DNA from 3 places in the Comamonas denitrificans genome. Region 2 is predicted to be linked to each of the others. Evidence: predicted binding sites of a transcription regulator. Region 2 holds the regulator's gene; each other region holds the start of a gene.
What was found. The regulator LexA, encoded in region 2, represses DNA repair genes until DNA is damaged. The targets are predictions, from matches to a motif close to ACTGTATNNNNATACAGT.

Region 1 (9,616 bases), on a different contig from region 2:
AATGTGTTCGCGCAAATAGTCGTGGACGCTGGAGGAATGCATAGGGCTGGCGTTGGGTTGGGTGCGCAAAAGCGCAGAACAAAGAAGCGGCTGCGAGTGTAGCCGCCCAGCGCCTAAAATCGCCGCCTATGACTGATGGCACCTCCCCTATCCCGCACGTGAACGGCTCCCAAGCGCTGGCCACGGCCCGCGCCACCTTACAAATTGAAATTGCCTCGCTGCACGCACTGGCCGAGCGCTTGGACGAACACTTCGTCGCGGTGGTGCAGGCCATTCTGGCGCTGCGCGGGCGGGTCATCGTCATGGGCATGGGCAAAAGCGGCCATGTGGGGCACAAGATTGCCGCCACGCTGGCCTCGACCGGTACGCCCGCCTTCTTCGTGCATCCCGCCGAGGCCAGCCATGGCGACCTGGGCATGGTGCGCGGCAGCGATTTGGTGCTGGCCCTGTCCAATAGCGGTGAGAGCCATGAAATCACCGACCTGCTGCCCGTGCTCAAACGCCAGGGCGTGCGCGTAGCCGCCATGACGGGCAACCTCCAGTCCACCTTGGCCCAGCACGCCGATTGGGTGCTGGACACCAGCGTCGAGCGCGAAGCCTGCCCGCTCAACCTGGCCCCCACGGCCAGCACCACCGTGCAACTGGCCCTGGGCGATGCCCTGGCCACCGCTTTGCTCGATGCCCGGGGCTTTCAGGCCGAGGACTTTGCCCGCTCCCACCCCGGCGGCTCGCTGGGCCGACGGTTGCTGACCCATGTGCGCGATGTCATGCGCAGCGGCAGCGAACTGCCTCGGGTGCAGGCGCACGACGATTTCTTTACCGTGATGCGTGAAATGAGCGCCAAAAACCTGGGGGCGGCCATCATCGTCGATGCCAACAACCAAGTGCTGGGTATTTTTACCGACGGGGACTTGCGCCGCCGTCTGGAGCAAGGGGCCGATTTGCGCCAGGCCAGCGCCCAGGATTTAATGCACCCGCGCCCGCGCACCATTGCCCCGCATGTGCTGGCCACCCAAGCTGCCCAAATGATGGAGCAGCACGGCATTACCAGCGTGGTCGTGGTCGATGGCGCCAACACCTTGGTCGGCCTGGTGCATATCCGTGACCTGATGCTGGCCAAAGTTATTTAACCCCCCGCTCTATGCCTAAAAACTACACAGCCCCCGCCCTGCACTTTCCCCCGGAACTGCTCTTACAAGCCCAGCCGGTGCGCGTGGTGTTTTTCGATGTCGATGGGGTGCTCACCGATGGCGGTTTGTATTTCAGTGAAGCGGGCGAATCCCTCAAGCGCTTTCACACCCTGGATGGCCATGGCATCAAACTGCTGCAGCAAGCGGGCATTACCCCGGCGGTCGTCACGGGGCGGGACAGCGCTCCACTGCGCCTGCGCCTGCAGCAATTGGGCGTGCGCCACGCCATTTTTGGCACCGAGGATAAATTGCCCGCCGCCCAGCAAATTTTGAACACCCTGGGCCTGGATTGGTCGCAAGCGGCCGTCATGGGCGACGATTGGCCCGACCTGCCCATGCTGCGCCACTGCGCCCTGGCCTGCGCCCCGGCCAACGCCCATCCGGAAAACCTGGCGCTGGCCGATTGGGTCAGTGACTTTGCTGGCGGCCAAGGGGCCGTGCGCCAGCTGTGCGATCTGCTGCTGATGGCCAGCGGCCAGTACCGCCGTTTGCTGGAGCAGTATTTGCCATGAAAACCACCCTGTCCGACCGGCTGAGTTTGTACCTGCCCATCGTGCTGATGGGGCTGCTGGCCCTGGGCAGCTGGTGGCTGGTGCGCTCCGCCCCCCGCCCCCTGGCGGCCCAAGCGGTGGCGCTGCCCGAAAACCAACAAGACTACACGGTGGAAGATTTTTCCACCCAACAATTTGCCGCTGACGGGCACTTGACCAGCCAGATTTGGGGCCAGCAAGCGCGGCATTATTTGCAAGCCGATATTTTAGAAATTGACCAAGTGCGCACCCGCAGCCAAGGGGCGCAGGGCGTGCTCACCACCACCTCGGCCCAGCGCGGCATTAGCAACAGCGATGCCTCTGAAGTGCAGCTGTGGGGCACTGCCAAGGTGGAGCGCCACTACCCCAACGGCAAGCCACCCATGGTGCTGGAAGGAGAATTTTTGCATGCCTGGCCTCAGCTGGAGCGCCTGCGCTCTCACCTGCCGGTGACCCTCACCCGGGGGGGCAGCCGCTTTACCGGCAACAGCCTGGAATACGACAACGCCCGCCAAGTGGCGCTCTTGCAAGGCCGGGTGCGCGGGCACATCGAAGCGCCAAAGCGCACGCGCTAGCCTTGGCCGCTGGCCGAACGTGCTGCGCGATGGCCAGACGTAACAAGGCAGACGTAAAAAAAGAGCCTTGCGGCTCTTTTTTTTGAGATTGCGAACAGGTGCGCAATCTACAGCGCGTGCTTAGTAGCTGCTGCGACGGTTGTAACCGCCGCCGTTGTTGCCACCGCCAAAGCCGCCGCTGCGGGGAGGACGGGGCTCCATCGGGCGAGCGATGTTCACCACCAGATCGCGGCCACCCATGTTTTGGCCGTGGGTGCCTTCGATAGCGGCTTGGGCTTCAGCTTCGCTGCCCATTTCCACAAAGCCAAAACCTTTGGAGCGGCCGGTGTCGCGCTCCATCATGACTTTGGCGCTTTGCACCGCACCGAATGCGCTGAAGGTCTGTTCCAGATCTTGATCGCGGAAAGAGTAGGGCAGGTTGCCTACGTAAAGTTTGTTGCCCATGACAGGACTCCTGAAAGAAAAAAAGAAACGCGATGGAGTCCTGACCAGAATCACACTAAGACAAGAGACGCAAACGCACTCGCTCTTGTGCCCGTGCACGCCGAGAGCGCGGCCATTATCGAGGATATCCACAAGGCTGCTGCAGGTTTTTTCGGGTAATTCGTGCTCTATACAACACCTGTGTTTAGCCCGGCGGCGGCGGCGTTGGGTGATAGGCAGGCTTTTTAGGAGGTGTTTTTGCGCGTCTGGGGTGCTTTCCAGCAAGGCTGCAGCTTCTGCAAGCACAATGCGCGCCCTTATGGATGCTTTGCTTATTTCAACAATGATTGTGGCGCTGGCCGAGATGGGCGATAAAACCCAGCTGCTGGCGCTGGTGCTGGCCGCGCGCTTTCAAAAACCGTGGCCCATCGTGGCGGGGATTTTGATCGCCACCGTGGCCAACCACGCCCTGGCCGGGGCCGTGGGCGTATGGATAACGCAATGGCTGGGGCCAGACATGCTGCGCTGGGTGCTGGGGCTGTCGTTCATCGCCATGGCGCTGTGGATGCTGGTGCCCGACAAACTGGACGATGCGGGCATCAAAGAGCACCCCGGCTGGGGCGTGCTGCTGACCACCACGGTGGCGTTTTTCTTGGCCGAGATGGGCGATAAAACCCAGGTGGCCACCGTCATGCTGGCCGCGCAGTACCAAGCCTTTGTGTGGGTCGTCATCGGCACCACGCTGGGCATGCTGCTGGCCAATGCGCCGGTGGTGTGGCTGGGCCACAAGCTGGTGCGCCGGGTGCCGCTGCGGCTGGTGCATGGCATCTCGGCCGCGATTTTTGCTGTGTTAGGGGGGCTGGCCTTGCTGGCGCCGGTGCTTGGAGTATGATGGCCCGCCTAGTTTTTACTAGCTAGTCGCGCCGATTTGCACCAGCTTGCGGGCGCTTTATAAATTCCGCTAAAGACCCGTCCGACGCGATGTTTTCTTTCCCTTCGCCCCGGCCTCGTTTTTAGCGATGCCGGGTTTTTTTATGTCTTTGATCGCCACCCCCCAAACCATGCACTTCCCCGAGGTGCTGCCGCTGCAAAGCGGGGCCAGCATTCGGGATTACCAGTTGGTGTACGAAACCTATGGCCAGCTCAACGCGGACAAATCCAATGCCGTGCTGGTCTGCCACGCCCTGAACGCCTCGCACCACGTTGCCGGGGTGTACCCCAATGAGGAGAAAAGCGAGGGCTGGTGGGACAACATGATCGGCCCAGGCAAGAGCGTGGATACGAACAAATTTTTCGTTATCGGTGTGAACAACCTGGGCTCGTGCTTTGGCTCCACCGGGCCCAAAGACATCAACCCCGACACCGGCACGGTGTACGGTGCCGATTTTCCGGTGGTAACGGTAGAAGACTGGGTCAATGCCCAGGCCCGGCTGCTGGACCGCCTGGGCATCGGGCAACTGGCCGCGGTGCTGGGCGGCAGCCTGGGCGGCATGCAGGCGCAGTCGTGGACGCTGCAGTACCCCGAGCGCATGCGCCACGCCGTGGTGGTGGCCAGTGCGCCCAATCTGACGGCCGAGAACATCGCCTTCAACGAGGTGGCGCGCCGGGCCATCGTCACCGACCCGGATTTTCACGGCGGCCACTTCTACCAGCATGGCGTGGTGCCGGCGCGGGGGCTGCGCATTGCCCGCATGATTGGCCACATCACCTACCTGAGCAACGATGTGATGAACCAAAAATTTGGCCGCCAGCTGCGCGAGGGGCTGGAGTTGAAGTACAGCACGCAAGACATTGAGTTCCAAATTGAGAGCTATCTGCGCTACCAGGGCGACAAGTTCAGCACGTATTTCGATGCCAATACCTATCTGCTCATTACCCGGGCGCTCGATTATTTTGATCCTGCCCGCGCATTTGGCGGCCAATTGGCCCAGGCCTACGCCCGCGCCAAGGCCAAGTTTTTGCTGATCAGTTTTTCTACGGACTGGCGTTTTGCGCCCGAGCGCTCGCGCGAGATCGTCAAAGCCCTGCTCGACAACGGCCGCCAGGTCAGCTATGCCGAGATCGACGCGCCGCACGGTCACGATGCCTTTTTGCTGGACGACCCACGCTACATGGGCGTGATGCGCTCCTATTTTGAGAACATTGCCACCGAATTGACCAAGGAGGGCGTATGAGCGATACCGCCACCATGCAGGCCATTGCGGCCCTGATTCCCGCCGGGGCGCGGGTGCTGGACCTGGGCTGCGGCGAAGGGGCCATGCTCGATTTTCTGCAACGCCAGCGTGGCTGCACCGGCTACGGTGTGGAGCTGGACGATGCCAACGTGCTGGCCTGCGTGCGCCGGGGCGTGAATGTGCTGCAGCTCAACTTGGAAGACGGCCTGGCCATGTTCGAGGACAACAGCTTTGACGTGGTGCTGCAGATCGACACCCTGCAGCACCTGCGCAACGCCGAGACCATGCTGCAGGAAACCGCCCGCATCGGGCGCAGCGGCATCGTCGCCTTCCCCAACTTTGCCCACTGGCCCAACCGCCTCTCGGTGCTGCGCGGGCGCATGCCGGTCACGCGCCACCTGCCCTACCAGTGGTACGACACGCCCAACATCCGCGTCGGCACGTTCAAAGACTTTGAGGTGCTGGCCACGAAAAACCGCCTGCGCATCCTGGACGCCTTCGGCCTGAACAACGGCCAGATCGTGCGCCGCCTGCCTAACCTGTGCGCCAGCCGGGCGGTGTTCCACTTTGAACACGCTTGAATAAAAAGAGCTGCTTGCGCTGATAAACAAACAATTTCAAAGGCAAAACGCTTTGAAAGACAATAAAAATCAGCGCAAACAGCTATGCATAAAACCAATCATGCCCCTGCGCTTAGAACGTGTTCTTAGGCCAGCCGCCCCGCATCGGCCCCGTACATCTCCAGGGCAATGCGCACCACGGTGGCCACTTCCTCGCCCACGGCGGCGGTAAATTCGGCCTCGGCCTGGGCGGTGGCGCGGGCAAAGCCCTGGTACCACTGCAGGCCGCTGGCGGTGTAGCACACCCGCTTGGCGCGGCGGTCCAGCGGGTCGGGGCGGCGCTCGACCAGGCCCCAGGCCTCGCACTGGTCAATCAAATCGGCCATGGCCTGCTTACTCATGCCCGCGCGGTCGGCCAAATCGGTCAAGCGGTCGCCCTGCGGGCTTAAATGCCGGGTGATGTGCAGGTGGGCGGCGCTGACCTTGTCGCGCTCGGCCAAGTTCGATAGCGCCAGCGGCACGGCCGTATCCTGCACCATCAGCGCCCGCACGCGCTGGTCAAATTGGCGCAGGGCATGGCCCAGCAATTGGCCCAGATGGGTTTGTCGCCAAGCATCTGCGTGCGGGTTATTTTGCAGCATGGTCAGTTTTCCTAAAAATCAAACAAACTGACTAAATTATAGCTATCTCTTGTTTTACATTACTGTTCATTCGTCCAGTCACTGTATTTTTAAACAGGAGTTTCCCCATGAACGCCACCGCCCGCACCCCTGCCGCCGCCCCCTCGGAAGAAAAAGCCAAAGCCCTGGCCGCCGCCCTGGCCCAAATTGAAAAGCAATTTGGCAAAGGCACCATCATGAAGCTGGGCGAGGGCGAGGTGGTGGAAGACATCCAGGTCGTCTCCACCGGCTCGCTGGGGCTGGACGTGGCCCTGGGCGTGGGCGGCCTGCCGCGCGGCCGGGTGATTGAAATTTACGGCCCCGAATCGTCCGGCAAAACCACGCTGACCTTGCAAGTGATTGCCGAGATGCAAAAAATCGGCGGCACCTGCGCCTTCATCGATGCCGAGCACGCGCTGGACACCAGCTACGCGCAAAAACTGGGCGTGAACTTGAATGAGGTGCTGATTAGCCAGCCCGACACCGGCGAGCAGGCGCTGGAGATTGTCGATAGCTTGGTGCGCTCGGGCGCGGTCGATTTGATTGTGATCGACTCGGTCGCGGCCCTGGTGCCCAAAGCCGAAATCGAAGGCGAGATGGGCGACAGCCTGCCTGGCCTGCAAGCGCGCTTGATGAGCCAGGCGCTGCGCAAACTGACCGCCACCATCAAAAAGACCAATTGCACCGTCATCTTCATCAACCAAATCCGCATGAAGATTGGCGTGATGTTTGGCAGCCCGGAAACCACCACCGGCGGCAACGCGCTAAAGTTTTACGCCTCGGTGCGCCTGGACATTCGCCGCACCGGCAGCATCAAAAAGGGCGACAACGTCATCGGCAACGAAACCAAGGTCAAAGTGGTGAAGAACAAAGTCTCGCCGCCGTTCAAAACCGCCGCGTTCGACATTTTGTTTGGCGAGGGCATCAGCCGCATGGGCGAGATCATCGACATGGGGGTGGAGGCGAAAATTTTGGATAAATCCGGCGCTTGGTACGCCTACAACGGCGAAAAAATTGGCCAAGGCCGCGACAACACCCGCGAATTTTTGAAAGAAAACCCGGCCCTGGCCGCCGAAATCGAAAACAAAGTGCGCGCACACCTGGGCGTGGCCCCGGCCGCTGGTGCGGCTCCAGCCGCCGCCGATGCCGCCGAAAAACCCGCCAAACCGACCAAGGCCAAAAAAGGCGAGGTCGATGAGGACGGTGTCATCCTGTAATGGCCGCCGCGCCCTTGAGCCTGACGGCCCGGGCGCTGCGTCTGCTCGCCCAGCGCGAGCATTCGCGCCTGGAGCTGCAGCGCAAGCTGCAGCGCTTTGTGCAACCGGCGGCAGAGCAATCGGCAGCAGAGGAAGGCGCAGCAGAAACTGCGCCCAGCCAGCGCCCAGCCCATGCCGATGGGGCCGCGCCCATGCCAACCGCAGAAGAGTTGGCCGCCGTGCTGGACAAGCTCGAAGCCAAAGGCTTTATCCAGCCTGAGCGCGTGGCCCAATCCGTGCTTTACCGCCGCGCCCCCAAGCTGGGCAGCCAGCGGGTGCTGCAAGAGTTGCGGCAAAAAGGCTTGGATGAAGCCATCGTGCGCCAAGCCGCCGATACCTTGCGCGACACCGAGCACCCACGCTGCTGGGCGGTGTGGCAACGCAAATTTGGGGAGGTGGCCAGCACGCCCCAGGAGCGCGCCCGGCAGATGCGCTTTTTGGCCAGCCGGGGCTTTGCGATGGAGGTGATTGGCAAAGTGGTGCGCGGGCAGGCACCGCACGAGGATGAGGCCGAAGATTAAGCGCCGGCGCTAGGGGGCCGGGGCCCCCTTGGGCCACAGCACCCACAGGCGCAAATCCTGCTTGGTACGGCCCGCAATGTCGCCCGCAATCTCACCCGAACCCATGAAGTAATCGGCCCGCACGGCCCCCACAATGGCGCTGCCCGTGTCTTGGGCCAGCACCAAACGGTTCAAGGCCTGTGTGGGACCGCTGCTGGAGAGCCACACGGGCGTGCCATACGGAATGCTGCGCCGGTCCACGGCAATCGAGCGCTCGGCGGTCAGCGGCACGCCCTGCGCCCCTTTGGGGCCAAAGTTGCTGCTGACTTCATCCAGCGCCTCTTCCCGAAAGAACACATAGCGGGGGTTGCTCCACAGCATCTCTTGCACGCGGCTGGGGTTGGCCTGCGTCCAGGCGGTGATGCCTGGCCACGTGGCATCGCGCACCAGGCCCCGCTCCAACAGCCATTTGCCGACGCTGCGGTAGGGGTGGTCGTTGGTGGCGGCAAAAGCGGCCCGCACTTGGCGCTGGCGGCCATCGGGCTCGGTCATGTTCAAACGGCCAGAACCTTGGATGTGCAAGACGAGCACTTTGACCGGGTCGTCCAGCCAGGCAATCTCATGCCCGGCCAAGGCCGCCTGCACGCTGGGGGACGATTCAATTTGCTGGCGCGACAGCCAGGGCTTGCGCTTGCCAAAGCCCTCCACCCCCACGGGGGCGGCGTACAAGGGGTAGCGAAACACGGGGTCGGGCTGGCGCTGCGCATTAAAAAATGGCTCGTAATACGCCGTCAGCATGCCGTTGCTGTTACCGCTGTGGTCTTCCACCCGGTAGGGCTGCATATGCGTTTGCAGCCAGTGCCAAATTTGGGCGGTATTGGCCAGGCCCAGGCGGCGAATGTCTGGGCACAAACGGGCCAGCGCGGCCGGCGGCGCGGTGCAGCTGTGCTGCCAGGCTTGCAGGGCTTGGTGCACATCGTCCTCGGCCAGGCCGGGCAGTTCGGCCCAGCGCACCGGCACCCAGCGGCTGCCTGGGCGGGCAATGGGCGGGGGCAGCGGCGCTGTATCGGGCACCATGCCCGTGGGCAGCGGGGGCACTTTGTCAGCCATAGGGATATCGCCTTTGCGCGGCGTGGAGCAGGCAATCAAACTACCTACAATGAGCAGCAGCAAGGCGCGGGGAAAAAAGGATGCGGTCATGGGGCCGATTTTGCGCCAATCTGCGCCTTGTCCATTGGCAATCTGTATTGCTTTGATCGTGTGTACCGGCCCTGCTGGCCCGAGGAAAGGACTTTTGTATGCGCAAAATGATGACCATGACGGCCACCGCATTGGTGGCAGTTTTAACGGTAAGCGGCTGCGCCGATACCGGCATGTCCGATACCCAGCGCCGCACGGCCATTGGCACGGGCGTGGGTGCGGTGGCCGGCGCGGTGATTGCCTCGGCCACGGGCGGTAAAGCGGGGGTGGGTGCGGTGGCCGGCGCAGCCATTGGCGGCATTGGCACCTATATCTGGTCGGCCAATATGGAAAAGCGCAAGCGCGAGATGCAGGAGGCCACCCAAGGCACAGGCATTGGCGTGAGCCAAACGGCAGACAACCGCTTGAAGCTGGACATCCCCAGCGATGTTTCGTTTGACACCGGCCGCTACGACATCAAGAGCAATTTCGCCCCCATCTTGAATCGCTTTGCCGATGGCCTGCGCAGTACGCCGAATTACACGGTGGACATCATTGGCCACACCGACA
Region 2 (9,616 bases):
GGTGGCCGCCAACTTGGCCCGGCATTTAACCACCACGTTGGCCGATCGCCCGGCGAACTGGAAGCCCTTGGTGTACTGCTGGCGCGGGGGGATGCGCAGCGGCTCCATGGTGACGTGGCTGCGCATGGTGGGCTGGGATGCGCAGCAGCTGACGGGGGGCTACAAAGCCTACCGCCACCACGTTGTGGAGCAGTTGCGCCAGCGGATGCCGCAATTGCGGCTGCGGGTGGTGTGCGGGGCCACGGGCAGTGCCAAAACGCGCTTGCTGCATGCCCTGCAGGCGCAAGGGGCGCAGGTGCTCGATTTGGAGGGCCTGGCCTGTCACAAGGGGTCGCTGCTTGGAGCGGTGCCCGGCGTGGAGCAGCCCAGCCAAAAAGCGTTTGAGACGCAGCTGCTCCATGCCCTTGAGCAGCTGGATACGGCCCAGCCGATTTTCATTGAGGGCGAGAGCGCCAAGATTGGCCGCCTGGCTGTGCCGCTGGAGCTGATTGCCCAGATGCGCAGCGCCCCCGTGCTGGAGGTGCAAGCCACGCCTGAGGTGCGGCTGGCGTTTTTGCTGCGCGATTACGCCTATTTGGGGGACGATGTGCCGCTGCTGTGCCAGCGGCTGGCCTTGCTCAAAGAGCTGCAGGGCAAAGAGACCATTGCCCGCTGGCAAGCCTGGGCGCAGGCGGGTGATTTCCGCAATTTGTTTGCCGAGCTGATGGCCTTGCACTACGACCCGCAGTACCTGCGCTCGCAAGCGCGCAACTTTCAGCAGTGGGCGCAGCGCCAGTCGGTGCAGGCCAGCAGCTTAAGCGAAGCTGGCATTGTGGATTTGGCCCGGCAGGTGCTGAAAAATATGCACTGATGGCTGTCAGCAGGCAGCACGCTGCGGGCTGAACTGGCGCGCTAGGGCTAGGGTTTGGGCTCTGGCGGGGTGCTGGGTTTGAACTCGAAGTTGTCAAAATCCAGCCCCTCCATGTCGAAGGAGGGTGGGGGCACTTCTCCAGCAGGCGCGGTGGGCGCGGCGCTGTCGGCCTCGCCGCTGCTGGGCAAGGGCCAGTCCAGGCCAAAGTCGGTCAAGAGGGCGTTGTCGGTGTTTTCAAAAGGCGCTGGCGGCAGGCTGGCCTCGGCCTGGGGCGGCTGCTTGGGCGATGGGGGCGGCGGCACCACGGCTGAAAATTCGGCCAGATCATGAGGGAAATCATTCGGCAAATCGCCAGGCAGATCACCCAGCAGGTTGTCAGGCAGATCGGCCTCCAGGCTGCCCGCCAAGTGGGGCACATCCAGCAGCGGTGTGGCTGCCAGTGCGGACGCGGCGGCGCTGCTGTCTTGCGCCAGGCGGCTGTTGTCGGTTGCCAAGCTGCGCTGGGCGGCGGCGATGGTGCTGCTGCGGGCAATGGTGCTGCCGCGTTGATCGGCTGTGGTGTGTTCGGCAATTTCGTACAGCAGGAGCAGTTCCTGGAACGCCGTGGGCGGCAGGCGGTCCAGGGGCTGGGCCAGCTGGGGGGTTGTTGTCGGGTAGTGGATGGCCCCGCCCATCAGGGCCAGCACATCGTCGGTGGGCCAGAGGGCTTCAATTTGCGTGAGCAGGGGCACGGCACCTTCGAGCAAGTCGGCGCTGGGCGCGTGGTAATTTTCCAGGCGGGGCGCTTGGATGTTGAACACCGCCTCCAGGGCGCGTCGGGTGGTTTCAAAGGCCTCGGTGCGGCTGAGTTGGTAGAAAAACTCCAGCAACTTCAGGTAGGGCAGGGGGGAGGCTTTGGGATTTTTCTCGATGTGGTTTTCCAGCAGGATGATGGCCTCATCGTATTCGCCAATGGAGGCGTAAAACTCGGCCTGCTCCTGGGTGTCCAGAAAGTCTTGGGTGGTGACCGTCAGGTAGCCCGACGGAGCCTCGGCGCTGTCGCCCTCGTTCAGGTGGTTGTCCGCTTGGGGCAGGAAAAAAGCGTTGGGCTGGATGGGCACTGCGATGGGGGCCGAGGGCGCAGGTTCTGCCGGGGCGGGGGCAGGGCTGGCTTGCTTAGTAGGAGCTTCTGGCGCTTCTACGGTGGGGTTTTTTACTGTTTCTACGCTGTATTGTGTTTCTTCTTCAACGGTGGATGCTATGTATTTTTCTTCAGCATCGGGGGCGTATGCGCTGCGGACGGCTTGGTGCCAATCGCTGGCAGCGTGCTGGCGTTCGGCCCGCAGGCGCTGCAGCAAGTAGGCAATGGCCAGCAGCGCCGCTGTGAGCACGGCCAAAAGCAGGTAAAGCCACAGGGGCAGGGTGTTAGCCGCTTTGGCGGCTGCCAATTCAGCCGTCAGCCCAGCGATTTCGGCGCGGCTTTTTTTCTGTTGTTCTTCTAGGCTGGACAGCTGCGTTTGTAGCTGCAGCAGGCGCTCGCTTTCAATGGCGGCGGTATCGGCGGGCGCAAGGGCAATCGTCGATTCGCCCCGATTGGCGGCCGCTCCCTCCTCCCCGTCATGAAACAAAAACAGCGTGTCCATGCGCAGCACCGGGCGGGCGCTGTCCAATGCGGTGATGCTCAGGGCCAGCGGGGCCGCTGCCGCCGGGTCGGCCGGTGGCGTGCGTGCAGGCGCTACCTTGGGGGCCGGGGCCGGGGTGGTTTTGGGGGCCGGGCGTGCCGTTGCCGTGGGGGCTTTGGCGCTGGGGGCTTGGGCCGCTTTGGCCGCTTTAGGGGCGGGTGCCGGGCGCTTGGCGGTTTTTTCTGGGGGAGGGCTTGGCGACAACGCGGCGGCGGGTTGCGTGCTTGGCAGCAGCTGCGGGGGGTCGGCAAACAGGGTGTAACTGCGCGAGATTTGGCCGCTGCAGCCAGCGCTGACCGTCAGGCTGACCAGGGGTTCGTTGATGGCTTGTTGCGAACGAATGCGCAGGGTCTGTGGTGCAATCAAGGTGGTGCGGACGGGGGTGGAGACCTCGCCCTGCATCACCTGGGCTTGGATGCAGCTGCTGTCCAGCGTCTGGCCGGGATCGGGAACGATGGTGATGCGCACATCCAGCGGTGCCCCTAGCACCACGGGGTTTTGTGGCGTGCCCAGGGTCAGGGCACACGCCTGCGCTGCTGCGGTAAGGCAAGCTATCCCTAGAAATTGATTTCTTAATCGCACGCGTGCGGCCCTCTTTTGTTCTTTCGTGACGTTTCAGCGACTTTGCCTGAAAGTTTTTTGCTCTTTTGTGAAGAGCCAGTGGAAACATTTTGACATGCTTTGCATTGCGCTGAATGCCTTAATAAGCGGATGCTATCGTCGCTTTTGCGCCTCCTATGGCACGGTGGTGACTGCAGCGGGGCTTTGTATGCAGCGCATATTTCTTGTGGGCAAGCGCCCGTTGCAGCCCTGGCTCTTGGGCAGCGCTGTGGCAAACTCGCCCCCTTTCTGGTTTTCAGCGTGCTTTGGGCACATGAGCGCATGCAAAAAATTATTGGGCAAATTGCCGCCGAGTTAAAAGTGGGGGCCGCACAGGTGACGGCGGCCGTGGAATTATTGGATGGCGGGGCGACGGTGCCGTTTATTGCCCGTTACCGCAAAGAGGCCACGGGCGGGCTGGACGATGCCCAGCTGCGTGAGCTGCAAGTGCGCCTGGCCTACCTGCGCGAGCTGGATGAGCGGCGCGGCACCGTGCTCAAAGCCATTGATGAGCAAGGCAAGCTGACCGATGCCTTGCGCTTGGCGATTGCCCAAGTGGCCACCAAGCAAGAGCTGGAAGATATTTACCTGCCGTTCAAGCAAAAGCGCCGCACCAAAGGCCAAATTGCCAAAGAGTTCGGCATTGAGCCGCTGGCCGACCAGTTGCTGGCCGACCCCACGCTCGATCCCCACGAACACGCCCAAGCCTATTGCCAGCCGGCCACGGTGCTTGACGATGGCAAGCCAGGCCCGGATTTCTCTACCCCCCAAGCCGTACTCGATGGCGTGCGCGACATTTTGTCCGAGCGCTGGGCTGAGGATGCGGCGCTGGTGCAAAAGCTGCGCGAATGGCTTTGGGCCGATGGCCTGCTGCGCTCCAGCCTGGTGGCAGGCAAGAATGAGCAAGAGCCCGAAGTGGCCAAGTTCCGTGATTATTTTGATTACGAAGAGCCCATTGGCCGCATTCCTTCGCACCGGGCGCTGGCCGTTTTTCGGGGCCGCAGCCTGGAGATTTTGGATGCCAAGCTGGTGCAGCCCCAAGAGCCTGTTCCGGGGCAGATGAGCCTGGCCGAAGGCCATATTGCTCTGCACCTGGGCTGGAGCCACCAAAACCGCAAGAGCGATGACCTGCTGCGCAAATGCGTCACCTGGACATGGCGCGTGAAGCTGAGCCTGTCCATTGAGCGCGACCTGTTTACCCGTTTGCGCGAAGCTGCCGAGGCCGTGGCCATCAAAGTCTTTGGCGACAACCTGCGCGACCTGCTCTTGGCCGCCCCCGCCGGGCCTCGGGCTGTGATGGGGTTGGACCCTGGGATTCGCACCGGCGTGAAAGTGGCCGTGGTCGATAGCACCGGCAAGCTGCTGGAGACCGCCACGGTCTTCCCCCACGAACCGCGCCGCGATTGGGAGGGCAGTGTCTTGACCCTGGCCGCCCTGGTGCAGCGCCATGGCGTGCAGCTGATTGCCATTGGCAACGGCACCGCCAGCCGTGAGACCGATAAGCTGGCAGCCGATGTGATTAAATTGGTAGAAAAAACGGCGCAAGCGCAATCTGGTAAAGCGCTAGCAGCTCTACAAAAGATAGTGGTGAGCGAGGCGGGTGCTTCGGTGTATTCGGCCAGCGAGTTCGCCAGCCAGGAGCTGCCGGATGTCGATGTCAGCCTGCGCGGTGCGGTCAGCATTGCCCGGCGCTTGCAAGACCCGCTGGCCGAGCTGGTCAAGATCGACCCCAAAAGCATTGGCGTGGGCCAGTACCAGCACGATGTGAACCAAAGCGATTTGGCCCGCCAGCTAGGCAGTGTGGTGGAAGACTGTGTGAACGCCGTGGGCGTGGATTTGAATACCGCCTCGGCCCCACTGCTGGCGCGGGTGTCGGGCCTGTCGGCCACGGTGGCCAAATCGGTGGTGCGCTGGCGCGATGCCCATGGGCGCTTTCAAAGCCGCAAGCAATTGCTCGAAGTCAGCGGCCTGGGGCCCAAAACCTTTGAACAAGCGGCAGGGTTTTTGCGCATTCGCGGTGGGGTCAATCCTTTGGACATGACCGGTGTTCACCCCGAAACTTACCCCGTGGTCGAGCGAATTTTGCAGGCCACCAAGACCCCGATCGAGGCGCTCATGGGGCGCAGCGAACAGTTGCAAAAACTCAACCCCGCCCAGTTTGCCGATGAGCGCTTTGGTGCCATCACGGTGCGCGATATTTTGGGTGAGCTGGAAAAGCCAGGCCGTGACCCGCGCCCTGATTTTGTCGTTGCTCGCTTCAATGACGGGGTGGAAAGCATTGCCGACTTAAAAGAAGGCATGGTGCTGGAGGGTACCGTCAGCAACGTGGCGCAGTTTGGGGCGTTTGTCGATTTGGGCGTCCACCAGGACGGTTTGGTCCACGTCAGCCAGATGAGTCACAAGTTTGTCGAAGATGCCCGCGAGGTGGTGAAAACCGGCCAGATTGTGAAAGTCAAAGTGCTGGAGGTGGATGCCCCGCGCAAGCGCATCAGCCTGACGATGAAGCTGGACGCTGCCCCCGCCCGCCGTGATGGCCCGCGTGACAATCGTTTTGAAGCTGCAGGCCGGGGGAGCAATGCGCCCGCGCGGCGCGGTGACCGTGGCGAGCGCCGCGATCATCAGCCCAGCGGGGCTGCTGGGCACAGCGCCATGGCATCGGCCTTTGCCAAGCTACAAGGCTTGAAAAAGTAACACCCCGGCGCTTAGAACGTGTACACGTTCTTACAGCCCGGGGCGCACCAAGCCAACGGCCAAGCCTTCAATGGCAAAGCTTTCCGCATCGCGCACTTCGATGATGGGGTAATCGGGGTTGGCCGGGTGCAGACGGGCACCGCTGGGCAACAGCTCCAGGCGTTTGACGGTGACTTCATCATCAAGCCGCGCCACCACAATCTGGCCGCTGCGTGCTTGTTGGGTCGCCTGCACGGCGAGCAAGTCGCCATCGAGGATGCCCAGGTCACGCATGGACATGCCGCGCACGCGCAGCAGGTAGTCGGGGCGGCGCTCAAACATGCTCTCGGGCACACTGTGGGTGGTGTCAATATGCTCCTGCGCAAGAATGGGCGAGCCAGCGGCCACCCGGCCAATCAGGGGCAGGACCAAGGTGCTGGCCAGTTGGGTGACCTGCTCCTGCGCGGCGTGCAGGCGCAACCGGATACCGCGCGAGGTGCCGCTGACCAGCTCAATGGCGCCTTTGCGGGCCAGGGCTTTCAGGTGCTCTTCGGCGGCATTGGCCGATTTAAAGCCCAGTGCCTGGGCAATTTCTGCCCGGGTGGGGGGGGCCCCGGTAGCGGTGATGGAGGTTTGGATGAGCTCCAACACTTCTTGCTGGCGGGCGGTGAGTTTAGGCAGGGCCATGGTGGTTCCTGTGAATTTGTACAGTCACTGTATTTTTAACCAGTTTGTTTGGGGATGCAAGCAGCCATGAGGCAAAACACCAGGACGAGCGCCAGCACCGTTGCCAACACCCTGGCCCTGCTGGGCATGGGGGGCACGATTGCCGGTACCGGCAGTGCCAGCGGCGTGGGCTACCAAGCGGGGCAAATTGCGGCGCAAGACTTGCTGGGGGGCATTGCGGTGCCGACGGGTTGTGTGGTGCGGCCCCAGCAGGTGCGCCAACTCGATAGCAAAGACATCGGCGATGGCGATTGGCTGGCTTTGGCCCAGGCGTGCGGGCAACAACTGGCCGATCCGCAGGTGGCCGCTATTGTGATTACCCACGGCACGGATACCTTGGAAGAAACCGCTTGGTTTTTGCAGTGCGTGCTGCCTGCGGGCAAGCCGGTGGTATTGACCTGTGCCATGCGCCCGGCCAGTGCCTTATCGGCCGATGGCCCGGCCAATCTGCGCGATGCCTTGGCCTGTGCGGCGGATGGGGGGGCGCTGGCCTGGGCGCAGGCAGGCCAGCCGGTGCTGGTGGTGGCGGCGGGGGAGGTGCACAGCGCCGCTGCAGTGCGCAAAGCCCACGCCTACCAGGTGCATGCGTTGAGCTCGGCCCCCGCCGGGCCTGTGGCGTGGGTGGAGGAGGGGCGGCTGCGCTGGGCACAGCGCCTGCCGCAGCAGGTGGTGGTTAAAAATGCCGTGCCCCTGCCCCCTTTGCCCTGGCCGTGGGTGGAGGTGGTCACCAGCCATGCCGGGGCGCGGGCCGAGGGGGTGGATGCCTTGGTGGCTGCCGGGGTGCGCGGCCTGGTGGTGGCGGGCACCGGCAATGGAACGGTGCATGCAGCGTGGTTGCCGGCGCTGCAGCGGGCGCGGGCGGCGGGGGTGCCGATTGTGCGTACCACCCGTTGCGCTGAGGGCCGCATCGTGCAAGCGCCGGGCCAAGACGATGCCGAGGTGGTGGACTTGCCGCCGCTCAAAGCCCGCATCAGCTTGATGCTGCGCTGCATGTCGCCCTCTGTCCCTAGGCCCTCGCCATAAAAAAAGCCCCTGCGAACAGGGGCTTGGTTTTTTGGCGCAAAGGCCACATGGCGTGGCCAGGGGTTCTAAGAACGTGTTCACGATCTCCTCATGGGTGTGCGGGCGCGGCTTCGGGCGGTCTGCGGCGTTGCAAATCCTCGCCATAGCTACGGCTATGTCTGTGGTTTGCGCCTTGCAGCCCATCCCGATCCGCATCCCGCACCCCTTCGCGCGGAAATCGTGAACACGTTCTAAGCACCCAGTGCCGCAAAGGCACGTGCGGTGATTTCTTCAACGCTGCCCGTGCCGCTGATGGCGCGGTACTGGGGGGCGGCTTGGGGTTCGGCTTTGGCCCAGTTGGAGTAGTAATCGACCAGGGGACGGGTTTGGTCGCTGTACACCTGCAGGCGTTTTTTCACGGTTTCTTCTTTGTCGTCTTCGCGCTGCACCAGGGGTTCGCCGGTGACATCGTCAATGCCTTCGACCTTTGGGGGATTGAATTTGACGTGGTACGTGCGGCCCGATGCGGGGTGGCTGCGCCGGCCGCTCATGCGGTCGATGATGGCCTCGAACGGCACGTCAATTTCCAGCACGTAGTCCAGCTTCACGCCAGCGGCCTTCATGGCATCGGCCTGGGGGATGGTGCGGGGGAAGCCGTCAAACAAAAAGCCTTTGGCGCAGTCGGGCTGGGCGATGCGGTCTTTCACCAGATTGATGATGAGCTCGTCGCTGACCAATTGCCCCGCATCCATCACCGCCTTGGCTTGCAGGCCCAGGGGGGTGCCAGCCTTTACAGCGGCACGCAGCATATCGCCGGTGGAGATTTGGGGAATGCCAAATTTTTCGCAGATAAAAGCAGCTTGGGTGCCTTTGCCAGCGCCGGGGGCGCCCAACAGGATGAGTCTCATGGATTTCCTCGTGAAGTGTTGAAATTTTTTATGAACATGCCCGCCGCGCTGCAGTGACCATGCCAAGGCGGGGCAAAGGATAGCACGGCCTTCTTTGAAAAATCCTTACAAATTTTGCACTGCAGCATGGCTTTTGCAAGCACCAATCGCTGGGACTGGCGCAGCAGAGAAGGCGGTTGCTTTATTTAAAAGAGCTTTTCCCGCTTGGATAATCAGCATTTCAGGGTTTAAAGTGTCTGAAAACGTTGTTTTTAAAGCGGAAGCAGCTATTAATTTAATGCTGTTTGCGCCCAAAGATGGCGCACTCGTGCTAAATCCTCGGGGGTGTCCACCCCTGGGCCAGGAGCCTGGGCGGCAGTGTGTACGGCAATGGCGTGGCCGTGCCACAGGGCGCGCAGCTGCTCTAGGGCCTCGACCTGTTCGGTGGGGGCCGGGGGGAGGGTGGGAAATTGGCGCAAAAACCCGGCACGGTAGGAGTAGATGCCGATATGGCGCAGCGGTGCAAAGGAGGTGGCACCGGCAGCGGCACTGTTGCCATCCCACCACTGCGTACCCGCCTGGTCGCGGTGCCAAGGGATGGGGGCGCGGCTGAAGTAATGGGCCAGGCCCTGGGCGTTGCACACCACTTTGACCACGTTGGGGTTTTGGTAATCCTGCAGGTTATGCACTGGGTGGGCGGCGGTGCCCATGCTCGCTTGCGGGGTGTGGGCCAGCACCTGGGCCACGGCGTTGATGAGTGCCGGGTCGATCAGCGGCTCATCGCCTTGCACATTGACCACCATGGCATCGCCGTCCAGGCCGAGCAGGGCGCAGGCCTGGGCCAAGCGGTCGCTGCCGCTGGGGTGGTCGGGGTCGGTCAAAACAGCGCGAATGCCGTGGGCGGCACAGGCATCGGCAATGGCGGCGCTGTCAGCGGCCACCACCACTTGGGCCGCTTGACTGCGCAGCGCTTGCTGGGCAACACGCACCACCATGGGGGCTCCGCCAATGTCGGCCAGGGGTTTGTTTGGCAGGCGCGCGGAGGCCAGCCGCGCCGGGATCAAAACGTGAAAGCTCATGGGGCCAGGGCTTGGAGTTCATCGTCGCTCAAGGTGCGGGCTTCGCCTTCGAGCAAGATGGGAATGCCATCGCGCACCGGGTAGGCCAGGCGGGCGCTGCGCGAGATTAGCTCTTGGTGTTCGCGGTCGTAGGTGAGGGGG
Region 3 (9,616 bases), on a different contig from region 2:
CATTCGTTGCTGGATCCGGCGTGGTCCACGTCTGGTGCTTCGGACACCGTTTTGCCGCACAACTGGATGGGGCGGCTGGGCGCGATTTTGTCGGATGCCGCGTATTTTGGTTTTGGCTTTTCGGTCTGGTGGCTGTGGGCGATTGCGATTTTTGTGTGGTTGCGCTCATTTCGGCGCTGGATTGCGGGCGCGGGCATTTTTATCCCTTCACTGGGCCAGCGTTTGAGCTTTTGGCTGGGCACCTTGCTCTTGCTGGGGGCCAGCTGCGCGTTGGAATGGAGCCGTCTTTACCGTTTTGAAGAGGCCTTGCCCGGTCACGCTGGTGGGGTGCTGGGGTATATGTTGGGCGTGGGTGGGATGCGCTGGCTGGGCTTTACGGGCTCAGGGGTGGTGGGCATCTTGTGCATCGTCGTGGCGGTGGGGTGGGTTTTTAATTTTTCTTGGGGCAGTGTGGCCCAAGGTTTGGGTACGCAGTTGGACAAACTCTGGCCCAAAATTCAAGCGTGGCGCGAGCAGGGGCGCGATATTGCCAAGGGCAAACAAGCCGCCCGCCAGCGTGCCCAAGATGTGCAGCACGATGCCCCGGCGCAGCATGAGCCGGTGGTGATTGCGCCGGCCCCTGTGGCGGTTGTCCCCAGTGAGCGGGTGCTAAAAGAGCGCCAGAAGCCTTTGTTTACCGACAGCCATGCCGCGCTGTCCGAAGGCTTGCCCCAAGTGAATTTGCTTGATGCGCCGCCCGCCCAGCAAGAAACCGTCGCCCCCGAAACGCTGGAGATGACCAGCCGCCTGATTGAGAAAAAGCTCAAAGACTTTGGCGTGGATGTCGTGGTGGTGCAGGCCACGCCGGGGCCGGTGGTGACCCGCTACGAGGTAGAGCCGGCGACCGGGGTCAAAGGCTCCCAAGTGGTCAATCTGGCCAAGGATTTGGCCCGCAGCTTGAGTTTGGTGTCGATTCGTGTGATTGAAACCATTCCGGGCAAAAACACCATGGCGCTGGAGCTGCCCAATGTGCGGCGGCAGACGATTAAGTTGTCGGAAGTGCTGGGCTCGCAGATTTACCACCAGAGCAAAAGCCTGCTGACCATGGGCCTGGGCAAGGACATTGAGGGCAAGCCCGTGGTGGCCGACCTGGCCAAGATGCCGCACGTGTTGGTGGCGGGCACGACCGGCTCGGGCAAGTCGGTGGGGATCAACGCCATGATTTTGTCGCTGCTCTACAAGGCAGAAGCCAAGGATGTGCGCCTGCTGATGATTGACCCCAAGATGCTGGAAATGTCCGTTTATGAAGGCATTCCGCACCTGCTGGCCCCGGTGGTCACCGACATGAAGCAAGCAGCCAACGGCCTGAACTGGTGCGTGGCTGAAATGGAAAAGCGCTACAAACTGATGAGCAAGCTGGGCGTGCGCAATTTGGCCGGGTACAACGCCAAAATTGACGAAGCCCGCGCCCGCGAGGAAAGCATTGGCAACCCGTTTAGCCTGACCCCCGAGCAGCCCGAGCCCTTGCAGCGCCTGCCGCACATTGTCATCGTCATTGACGAGTTGGCCGATTTGATGATGGTCGTTGGCAAAAAGATTGAAGAGCTGATTGCCCGCTTGGCGCAAAAGGCGCGGGCTGCGGGCATCCATTTGATTTTGGCCACCCAGCGCCCCAGCGTGGATGTGATTACCGGGCTGATCAAGGCCAACATTCCTACGCGCATTGCGTTTCAGGTCAGCACCAGGGTGGATAGCCGCACCATTCTTGACCAAATGGGGGCCGAGGCCTTGCTGGGCATGGGCGACATGCTCTACATGGCCAGCGGCACGGGCCTGCCGGTGCGGGTGCATGGGGCCTTTGTCAGCGACGATGAGGTACACCGCGTTGTAGCCTACTTAAAGCAGCAGGGCGAGCCGGACTACGTTGATGGCGTGCTCGATAGCAGCACCGGCGAGGATGGCCTGGGCAGTGAACTGGGCGAAGGTGGCAGCGGCAGTGGTGCCGAGCAAGACCCCATGTACGACCAGGCCGTGCAAGTGGTGCTGCAAGACCGCAAGGCCAGCATCTCGTATGTGCAGCGCAAGCTGGGCATTGGCTACAACCGCTCGGCCAACCTGCTGGAGCAAATGGAAAAAGCCGGTTTGGTCAGTGCGCTGACCTCCAGCGGCAAACGCGACGTACTGGTGCCCGCCCGGGGCGAATAAAGGTGATTGATGCAACAACACATCCGAAAATGGGCCGTGCTGGCCCTGTTGGCCACCCCTGGCCTGGCAGCGCCTGCATGGGCCGATGGCTTGGCCAGCCTGGAGGCGTTTGTGCGCCAGGCCAAAGCCGGCACCGCGCAATTTACCCAAACGGTGACCAGCCCCGCCAAAGCCGGCCAAGCACCGCGTGTGCAGTCCAGCAGCGGCAGCTTTAGCTTTCAGCGGCCGGGGCAGTTCAAGTTTGTCTATACCCAGCCCTTTGCCCAAACCATCGTTGCCGATGGGCAAACACTGTGGTTGTACGACGAAGATTTAGAGCAAGTCACCCGCCGCCCACAAGGCGATGCGCTGGCCGGCACCCCAGCGGCATTGCTGACCAGCGTGCAAGACATGGCCGCTTTGCGCAAAGATTTTGATTTGGCTGCGCAGGCCAGTGCCCAGCCCGACCCCGAGGGCCTGCAATGGGTGCAAGCCACGCCGAAAAACCAGGATGGCCAGATCCAGCAGCTGCGCGTGGGTTTCACCCCGGCAGGGGCATTGGCTGCGCTGCAAATTAACGACAGCTTTGGCCAGCAATCGCTGCTGCGCTTTACCCAGATGGCGCTGTCCCCTGGTTTGCCAGCGGGCAGTTTTCACTTTCAAACCCCGGCGGGGGTCAGTGTGCTGGATCAATAAAAATAGCGCCTTGCGCTTTATTTACAAAGGATTTCGGTTGAATCTAATCGAAATCCTTTTGTTTTTCAGCGGGTGCAGCTATTTGCAATGGTTTAAAAACAGGCCCAAGTTTGCTCGGCGATGGTGAGCATGAAATCGGGGTCCAGGTACAGGCCAAACACGGCCAGCAAGACCAGCGCAACCACCAGCCATGCCAAGGCCCGCTGCCAAATCGGGCGGCGCTGGGGCGCAGATGTGGGGGTGGTGGGTTCGGTCGTCATGCCTTGGGGGTGGTTGCCAGTGCGGGGCGGGCAATGGCCGTTTCGCGCACCGGTAAATTAATCAAGGCACCGGCCACGCCCAGCACAATCATCAGGTACCAAAGCATGTCGTAATTGCCTTGGCTGTCGTACAGGTAGCCGCCCAACCAAATGCCCATAAAGCTGCCCAACTGGTGGCTAAAGAAGGTGATGCCGCCCAGCATGGACAAATGCTGCACGCCAAAAATCTGCGCCAAGATGCCATTGGTCAGCGGCACAGTCGAAAGCCATAAAAACCCCATAACCGCCGCATAGGCGTACACCGACCACGGTGACAGCGGGGCCAGCAAAAACAGCACCGTGGCCAGCGCCCGCAGCCCGTAAATGCCCGACAGCAAATACTGCTTGGGCAGTTGCTGGCCCAGGTTGCCGGCGATATAGGTGCCAAAGATATTGAACAGCCCAATCAACGCCAGGCTGTAGCTGGCCACCTGCGGGGCCATGCCAAAGTCTTTCAAATAGCTGGGCATGTGCACGCCAATGAACATGACCTGAAAGCCGCAGACAAAGTAACCCAGCGTCAAAAACACAAAGCTGGAATGGCCCAGGGCCTCTTTCAGCGCCTCGCGCACCGATTGGGTGCGCGGTGCCAGTGCTTGCCCTTTGCCAAAGCCCGGCTCGCGCAGGCCAAAGGCCAACACGCCGATCAGCAAGACCACCAGGGCCAGGGCCAGCAAGGCATTGCTCCAGCCCAGCTGGGCAATCAGCGCCCCTTCGACCGGCACCATAAAAAACTGCCCGAAAGAGCCTGCCGCCGCCGTCAGGCCCATGGCCCAGCTGCGCCGCGCTGCGGGGATTTGTCGGCCCAGCACGCCATACACCACGGCATAGGTCGTGCCCGATTGCGCCGCGCCAATGACCAGGCCCGTGCTCAAAATAAACAACCAAGTAGTGGGGGCCAAGGCCATTCCGGCCAAACCCAAGGCGTAGAGCGCGGCGCCAGCTATCAAAATTTTGAATGCGCCCCAGCGGTCGGCCAAAATGCCAACAAAAATCCCCAAAATGCCCCAGGCCATGTTTTGCACCGCAATCGCCAGGGAGAAGGACTCGCGGCTCCAGCCCATGTCTTGGGTAATGGGCTGCAGCCACAGGCCAAAACCGTGGCGAATGCCCATGGACAGCGTCACCACCATGCCCGCACACAACAGCACCTGCAGCATGGGCAGTCGCTGAACGGCGGACGCGGGGGCGGAAGAAGTATCTATATTGCTTTTTTGCATAAGGCTGGGAATGTAGCGAAAACCACGCGGCACAGCAGTCACCGAGGTTGCTTTCCCTTAATTTACCTAAACGTAAAGTGGCAAGCCTCGCATCTTGTTTGAAACTGTTTTTTCATACAGTCTTTTCGGGCGACTGCCGTGCGGCCACTACAATTTGCGCCGCTATGGCTGATACCACCCCCACTTTGTCGTCTTCTTCCGCTTATTCCGAACGCTCCATCCGCGTGCTCAAAGGGCTTGAGCCCGTCAAGCAGCGCCCGGGCATGTACACCCGCACCGACAACCCGCTGCACATCGTGCAGGAGGTGATCGACAACGCCGCCGACGAAGCCCTGGCCGGATTTGGCAAAAAAATCCGCGTCACCTTGCACGACGATGGCTCGGTCAGCGTCGAGGATGACGGGCGCGGCATCCCCTTTGGTCTGCACCCCGAAGAAAACGCCCCCGTCGTCGAGCTGGTCTTCACCCGCCTGCACGCGGGCGGCAAGTTCGACAAAGGCAGCGGCGGCGCATACAGCTTCTCCGGCGGCCTGCACGGCGTGGGCGTGAGCGTGACCAATGCGCTCTCCACCCGCCTGGAAGTGACCGTGTACCGCGAGGGCGAAGCCGCCCATTTGGTCTTTGCCGGTGGCGATGTGGTGCAGCCCCTGCAGCGCCGCCCCCTGCAAAGTGGCGAGCGCAAACAGGGAACAACAGTGCGCGCCTGGCCCGATGCGCGCTACTTCGACAGCCCCCACCTGCCGCTGGGCGAGCTGGTCCACCTGCTGCGCTCCAAGGCCGTGCTCATGCCGGGCGTGAGCGTCACCCTGGCCAATGAAAAAACCCGCGATACCAAAGACACCCAAACCTGGCAATACAAGGGCGGCCTGAAAGACTATTTAGAACAGTCGCTGGCCACCGACCCCCTGCTACCGCTGCTAGAAGGTGCCGGTTTTGCCGATGCCCAGGACGACAGCTTCGCCCAGGGCGAAGGCGCGGCGTGGTGCCTGGCCTTTACCGAACAGGGGGCCGTGCTGCGCGAAAGCTATGTCAATCTGATCCCCACCGTGGCCGGTGGCACGCACGAAAGCGGCCTGCGCGATGGCTTGTTCCAGGCCGTGAAAAACTTCATCGAACTGCACAGCCTGCTGCCCAAGGGGGTCAAGCTCATGCCCGACGATGTGTTTGCCCGCGCCAGCTTTGTGCTCTCGGCCAAGGTGCTTGATCCGCAATTTCAGGGCCAGGTCAAAGAAAAACTCAACAGCCGCGATGCCGTGCGCCTAGTCTCCAGCTTTGTCAAACCGACGCTGGAGCTGTGGCTCAACGCCAACATCGAACACGGCAAAAAGCTGGCCGAACTGGCCATCAAAGCCGCCCAGCAGCGCCAAAAAGCGGGCCAAAAGGTGGAAAAACGCAAAGGCAGCGGCGTGGCCGTGCTGCCCGGCAAGCTAACCGACTGCGAAAGCCGCGATATCGCCCACAACGAAGTCTTTCTGGTTGAGGGCGACAGCGCCGGCGGCAGCGCCAAAATGGGCCGCGACAAAGAAACCCAAGCCATCCTGCCCCTGCGCGGCAAAGTGCTCAACACCTGGGAGGTAGAGCGCGACTTCTTATTTAAAAACAATGAAGTGCATGACATCTCGGTGGCCATTGGCGTTGATCCCCACGGCCCGAACGACAGCCCCGATTTGTCCGGCCTGCGCTACGGCAAAGTCTGCATCCTGAGCGATGCCGACGTGGACGGGGCCCACATCCAGGTGCTGCTGCTCACCTTGTTCTTCCGCCACTTCCCCAAGCTGGTCGATGCCGGGCACATCTACGTCGCCCGCCCACCGCTGTTTCGCGTCGATATTCCCGCCCGTGGCAAAAAGCCCGCCGCCAAACTCTACGCCCTGGACGAGGGCGAGCTGCAAGCCATCCTGGACAAAGCCGCCAAAGAAGGCGTGGCGCGCGAGAAATGCCAAATCAGCCGCTTCAAAGGCCTGGGCGAGATGAACGCCGAACAGCTGTGGGACACCACCCTCAACCCCGACACCCGCCGCCTGCAACAAGTGCAACTGGGCGCACTGGACTTTGCCGCCACCGCCAACGTCATGACCCAGCTCATGGGCAAAGGCGAAGCCGCCGCCCGCCGCGAGCTGATGGAGCTGCATGGCGATGCGGTGGCGGTGGATGTGTAAATTTTTAGTGTTTTTGGTATCTAACGCTTTTCAGTAAAGCGTGAGTAGCTATTGTTTTTGAAATATGACTCATCCACCCGCTTCCCTCACACCCCTATCCCAGGGCTACGCCTCGCTGCTTACCGACATCAAGCAGCGCGTGCGCCAAGCCCAGGTGCGGGCCATGCTGTCGGTCAATGCCGAGCTGATCCGCCTGTATTGGGGGATCGGCCAAATGATTCATGAGCGCCAGCAGCAAGAGGGCTGGGGCGCGGGCGTGATTCCCCGGCTGGCGCGGGATTTGCACAACGAGTTGCCCGAGGAAAAGGGCTTTTCCGAGCGCAACATCAAGCAAATGCTGGCGTTTTATCGGGAGTACGCGCAACTGTCATTTGTGCAGCAGCCTGCTGCACAAATAGAGGTCAAGCAAAAAATGCCACAGGCTGCGGCACTTTTTACGGCTGAGCTGATTCTGGCCTTGCCCTGGACGCATCACGCCGTCCTGATGGCCAAGGTCAAAGACCACGCCACGCGCAGCTGGTATATGCAGGCGGCGCTGGAGCATGGCTGGAGCCGCAATATTTTGCTGATGCAGATTGAGACTGCCGCGCACCAGCGCCACGGGCAGGCAGCCAGCAACTTTGCCCTTCGCCTACCTAAGCCCGAGTCCGATCTGGTGCAGCAGACACTCAAAGACCCGTACTTGTTCGATTTTTTGACGCTCTCTGACCCGTTTCACGAACGCGAACTGGAAACTGGGCTGATTGCGCATCTGGAAAAATTCCTGCTGGAGCTGGGTCAGGGCTTTGCTTTTGTCGGGCGGCAATACCACCTAGATATTGGCGACCAAGATTTCTACATCGACCTGCTGTTCTACCACCTGAAGCTGCGCTGCTACGTAGTGATTGAACTCAAGCGTGGCGACTTCAAGCCCGAGTACGCAGGCAAGATGAGTTTTTATTGCAGCGTGGTCGATGACCAGTTGCGCCATCCCAGTGACCAGCCGACCGTGGGCCTGATTCTGTGCCAGCAGCCCAACCGTGTGCTGGCCGAGTACGCCTTGCGCGGGGTTGAACAACCGATTGGTGTTTCCAGCTACGAGCTGACCCGCGCCTTGCCGCAGGATTTGCAAACCAGCCTGCCCAGCATCGAGCAAATTGAAGCCGAGTTGCAAGGGCTGGACGAGGCAGCGCACCCTTCTTCTTCATCGAATATTTGAACGTTTTTGGCATCTAGCCCTTATGCATCAAGCGCTAGCAGCTATTTTTTTATTGAACTATGACAGACATTTTTTCCCTCCAGCCTGCTGCCACGGACCCGCAGGGCGACACCCTGACCCTGGGCGGCTACGCCCAGCAGGCGTACCTGGAATACGCGCTTTCGGTCGTTAAGGGCCGGGCGCTGCCCGATGTGTGCGATGGCATGAAGCCGGTGCAGCGGCGCATTTTGTACGCCATGCAGGCCATGGGCCTGGGCTATGGCGGCGCTAATGGCACCACGGCGGCCAAGCCGGTGAAGTCGGCCCGCGTGGTGGGCGATGTGCTGGGCCGCTTTCACCCGCACGGCGACCAGTCGGCCTACGACGCGCTGGTGCGGCTGGCGCAGGACTTTAACCAGCGCTACCCGCTGATTGATGGCCAGGGCAACTTTGGCAGCCGCGATGGCGATGGCGCGGCGGCCATGCGCTACACCGAGGCGCGGCTGGCCAAGATTGCCACGCTGCTGCTCGATGAAATTGACGAAGGCACGGTGGACTTTGTGCCCAACTACGACGGCTCCACCCAAGAGCCGCGCCAGTTGCCCGCGCGGCTGCCGTTTGCGCTGCTGAATGGGGCCAGTGGCATTGCCGTGGGGCTGGCCACGGAAATTCCCAGCCACAACCTGGGCGAGGTAGCCGCGGCCTGTGTGGCGCTGGCCAAAGACCCGCAACTGAGCGACGAGGCGCTGTTGGCCCTGATTCCCGGCCCGGATTACCCCGGCGGCGGCCAGATCATCAGCAGCGCCCAGGACATTGCGCACGCCTACCGCACTGGGCGCGGTAGCCTGAAGGTGCGGGCGCGGTGGGTGGTGGAGGAACTGGCGCGCGGCCAGTGGCAGTTGGTGGTGACGCAGCTGCCGCCGGGGGTGTCCAGCCAAAAGGTGTTGGAAGAGATTGAAGAGCTGTCCAACCCCAAGCTGAAGGCTGGCAAAAAGGCACTCACGCAAGAGCAGCAACAGCTCAAGGCCACGGTGCTGAATGTGCTGGATGGCGTGCGCGATGAATCCAGCAAGGATGCCTTGGTGCGCCTGGTTTTGGAGCCAAAAAGCAGTAAAACACCGCAACAGGAGTTTATTAACACGCTTTTGGCGCACACCAGCCTGGAAACCTCGGCCCCCATCAACCTGACGATGGTGGGCATAGATGGTCGGCCCACGCAAAAATCGCTGCGCCAGATGCTGGAAGAATGGCTGGCCTTTCGCCAGACCACGCTCACGCGGCGCAGCCAGCACCAGCTGGACCGGGTGCAGGCGCGGATTCACATTTTGGAGGGGCGGCAGGTGGTGCTGCTGCACATTGACGAGGTGATTGCCATCATCCGCGAGAGCGATGAGCCCAAAGCGGCGCTGATGGCCCGCTTTGACTTGAGTGAGCGCCAGGCGGAAGATATTTTGGAAATTCGCCTGCGCCAGTTGGCCCGGCTGGAAGCGATCAAGATCGACAAGGAATTGCAGCAATTGCGCGAAGATGAGGGTCGTTTGCTCGATATCTTGGCCAACCCCAAAAGCCTGCAGCGCCTGTTGATCAAAGAGGTGGAGCGCGATGCCAAAACCTTTGCCGACCCGCGCCGCACGCTGATTGAAGAGGCGCAAAGGGTGAGCACCGAGATCAAGGTGGTCGATGAGCCGGTGACCGTGGTCATCTCAGAAAAAGGCTGGGTGCGCGCCTTGAAGGGCCACGACCATGCGCCGAGCAATTTCAGCTTCAAAGCGGGCGATGCCCTGTGGGGCCACTTTGCCTGCCGCAGCGTGGATACGCTGATTGCCTTTGGCAACCTGGGCCGGGTGTACAGCGTGGCCGTGGCCACCTTGCCGGGTGGGCGCGGCGATGGGGTGCCGATTC

Region 1: a site for LexA is predicted at 6,174-6,191, ahead of recA (recombinase RecA). Genes of this name have one in related genera too.
Region 3: a site for LexA is predicted at 4,482-4,499, ahead of ACFO24_RS12910 (DNA topoisomerase IV subunit B). Genes of this name have one in related genera too.

What each region holds. Positions count from the first base shown of each region.
Region 1 covers NZ_JBHSEY010000026.1:19,191-28,806, forward strand. Annotated here, with positions in the region: gene ACFO24_RS06335 (adenine phosphoribosyltransferase) at 1-42, opposite strand, end outside; gene ACFO24_RS06340 (KpsF/GutQ family sugar-phosphate isomerase) at 129-1,130, shown strand; gene ACFO24_RS06345 (KdsC family phosphatase) at 1,142-1,702, shown strand; gene lptC (LPS export ABC transporter periplasmic protein LptC) at 1,699-2,295, shown strand; gene ACFO24_RS06355 (RNA recognition motif domain-containing protein) at 2,416-2,739, opposite strand; gene ACFO24_RS06360 (TMEM165/GDT1 family protein) at 3,038-3,610, shown strand; gene metX (homoserine O-succinyltransferase MetX) at 3,753-4,892, shown strand; gene metW (methionine biosynthesis protein MetW) at 4,889-5,473, shown strand; gene ACFO24_RS06375 (MarR family winged helix-turn-helix transcriptional regulator) at 5,599-6,093, opposite strand; gene recA (recombinase RecA) at 6,201-7,328, shown strand; gene ACFO24_RS06385 (regulatory protein RecX) at 7,328-7,888, shown strand; gene mltA (murein transglycosylase A) at 7,898-9,067, opposite strand; gene ACFO24_RS06395 (YiaD family glycine zipper/OmpA-like lipoprotein) at 9,166-9,616, shown strand, end outside.
Region 2 covers NZ_JBHSEY010000051.1:5,693-15,308, forward strand. Annotated here, with positions in the region: gene mnmH (tRNA 2-selenouridine(34) synthase MnmH) at 1-850, shown strand, start outside; gene ACFO24_RS11120 (type IV pilus assembly protein FimV) at 898-3,093, opposite strand; gene ACFO24_RS11125 (Tex family protein) at 3,394-5,802, shown strand; gene lexA (transcriptional repressor LexA) at 5,833-6,468, opposite strand; gene ACFO24_RS11135 (asparaginase) at 6,535-7,530, shown strand; gene adk (adenylate kinase) at 7,761-8,417, opposite strand; gene kdsB (3-deoxy-manno-octulosonate cytidylyltransferase) at 8,687-9,475, opposite strand; gene ACFO24_RS11150 (Trm112 family protein) at 9,472-9,616, opposite strand, start outside.
Region 3 covers NZ_JBHSEY010000057.1:194,270-203,885, reverse strand. Annotated here, with positions in the region: gene ACFO24_RS12930 (DNA translocase FtsK) at 1-2,184, shown strand, start outside; gene lolA (outer membrane lipoprotein periplasmic chaperone LolA) at 2,194-2,859, shown strand; gene ACFO24_RS12920 (hypothetical protein) at 2,952-3,119, opposite strand; gene ACFO24_RS12915 (MFS transporter) at 3,116-4,318, opposite strand; gene ACFO24_RS12910 (DNA topoisomerase IV subunit B) at 4,543-6,537, shown strand; gene ACFO24_RS12905 (PDDEXK nuclease domain-containing protein) at 6,602-7,735, shown strand; gene parC (DNA topoisomerase IV subunit A) at 7,795-9,616, shown strand, end outside.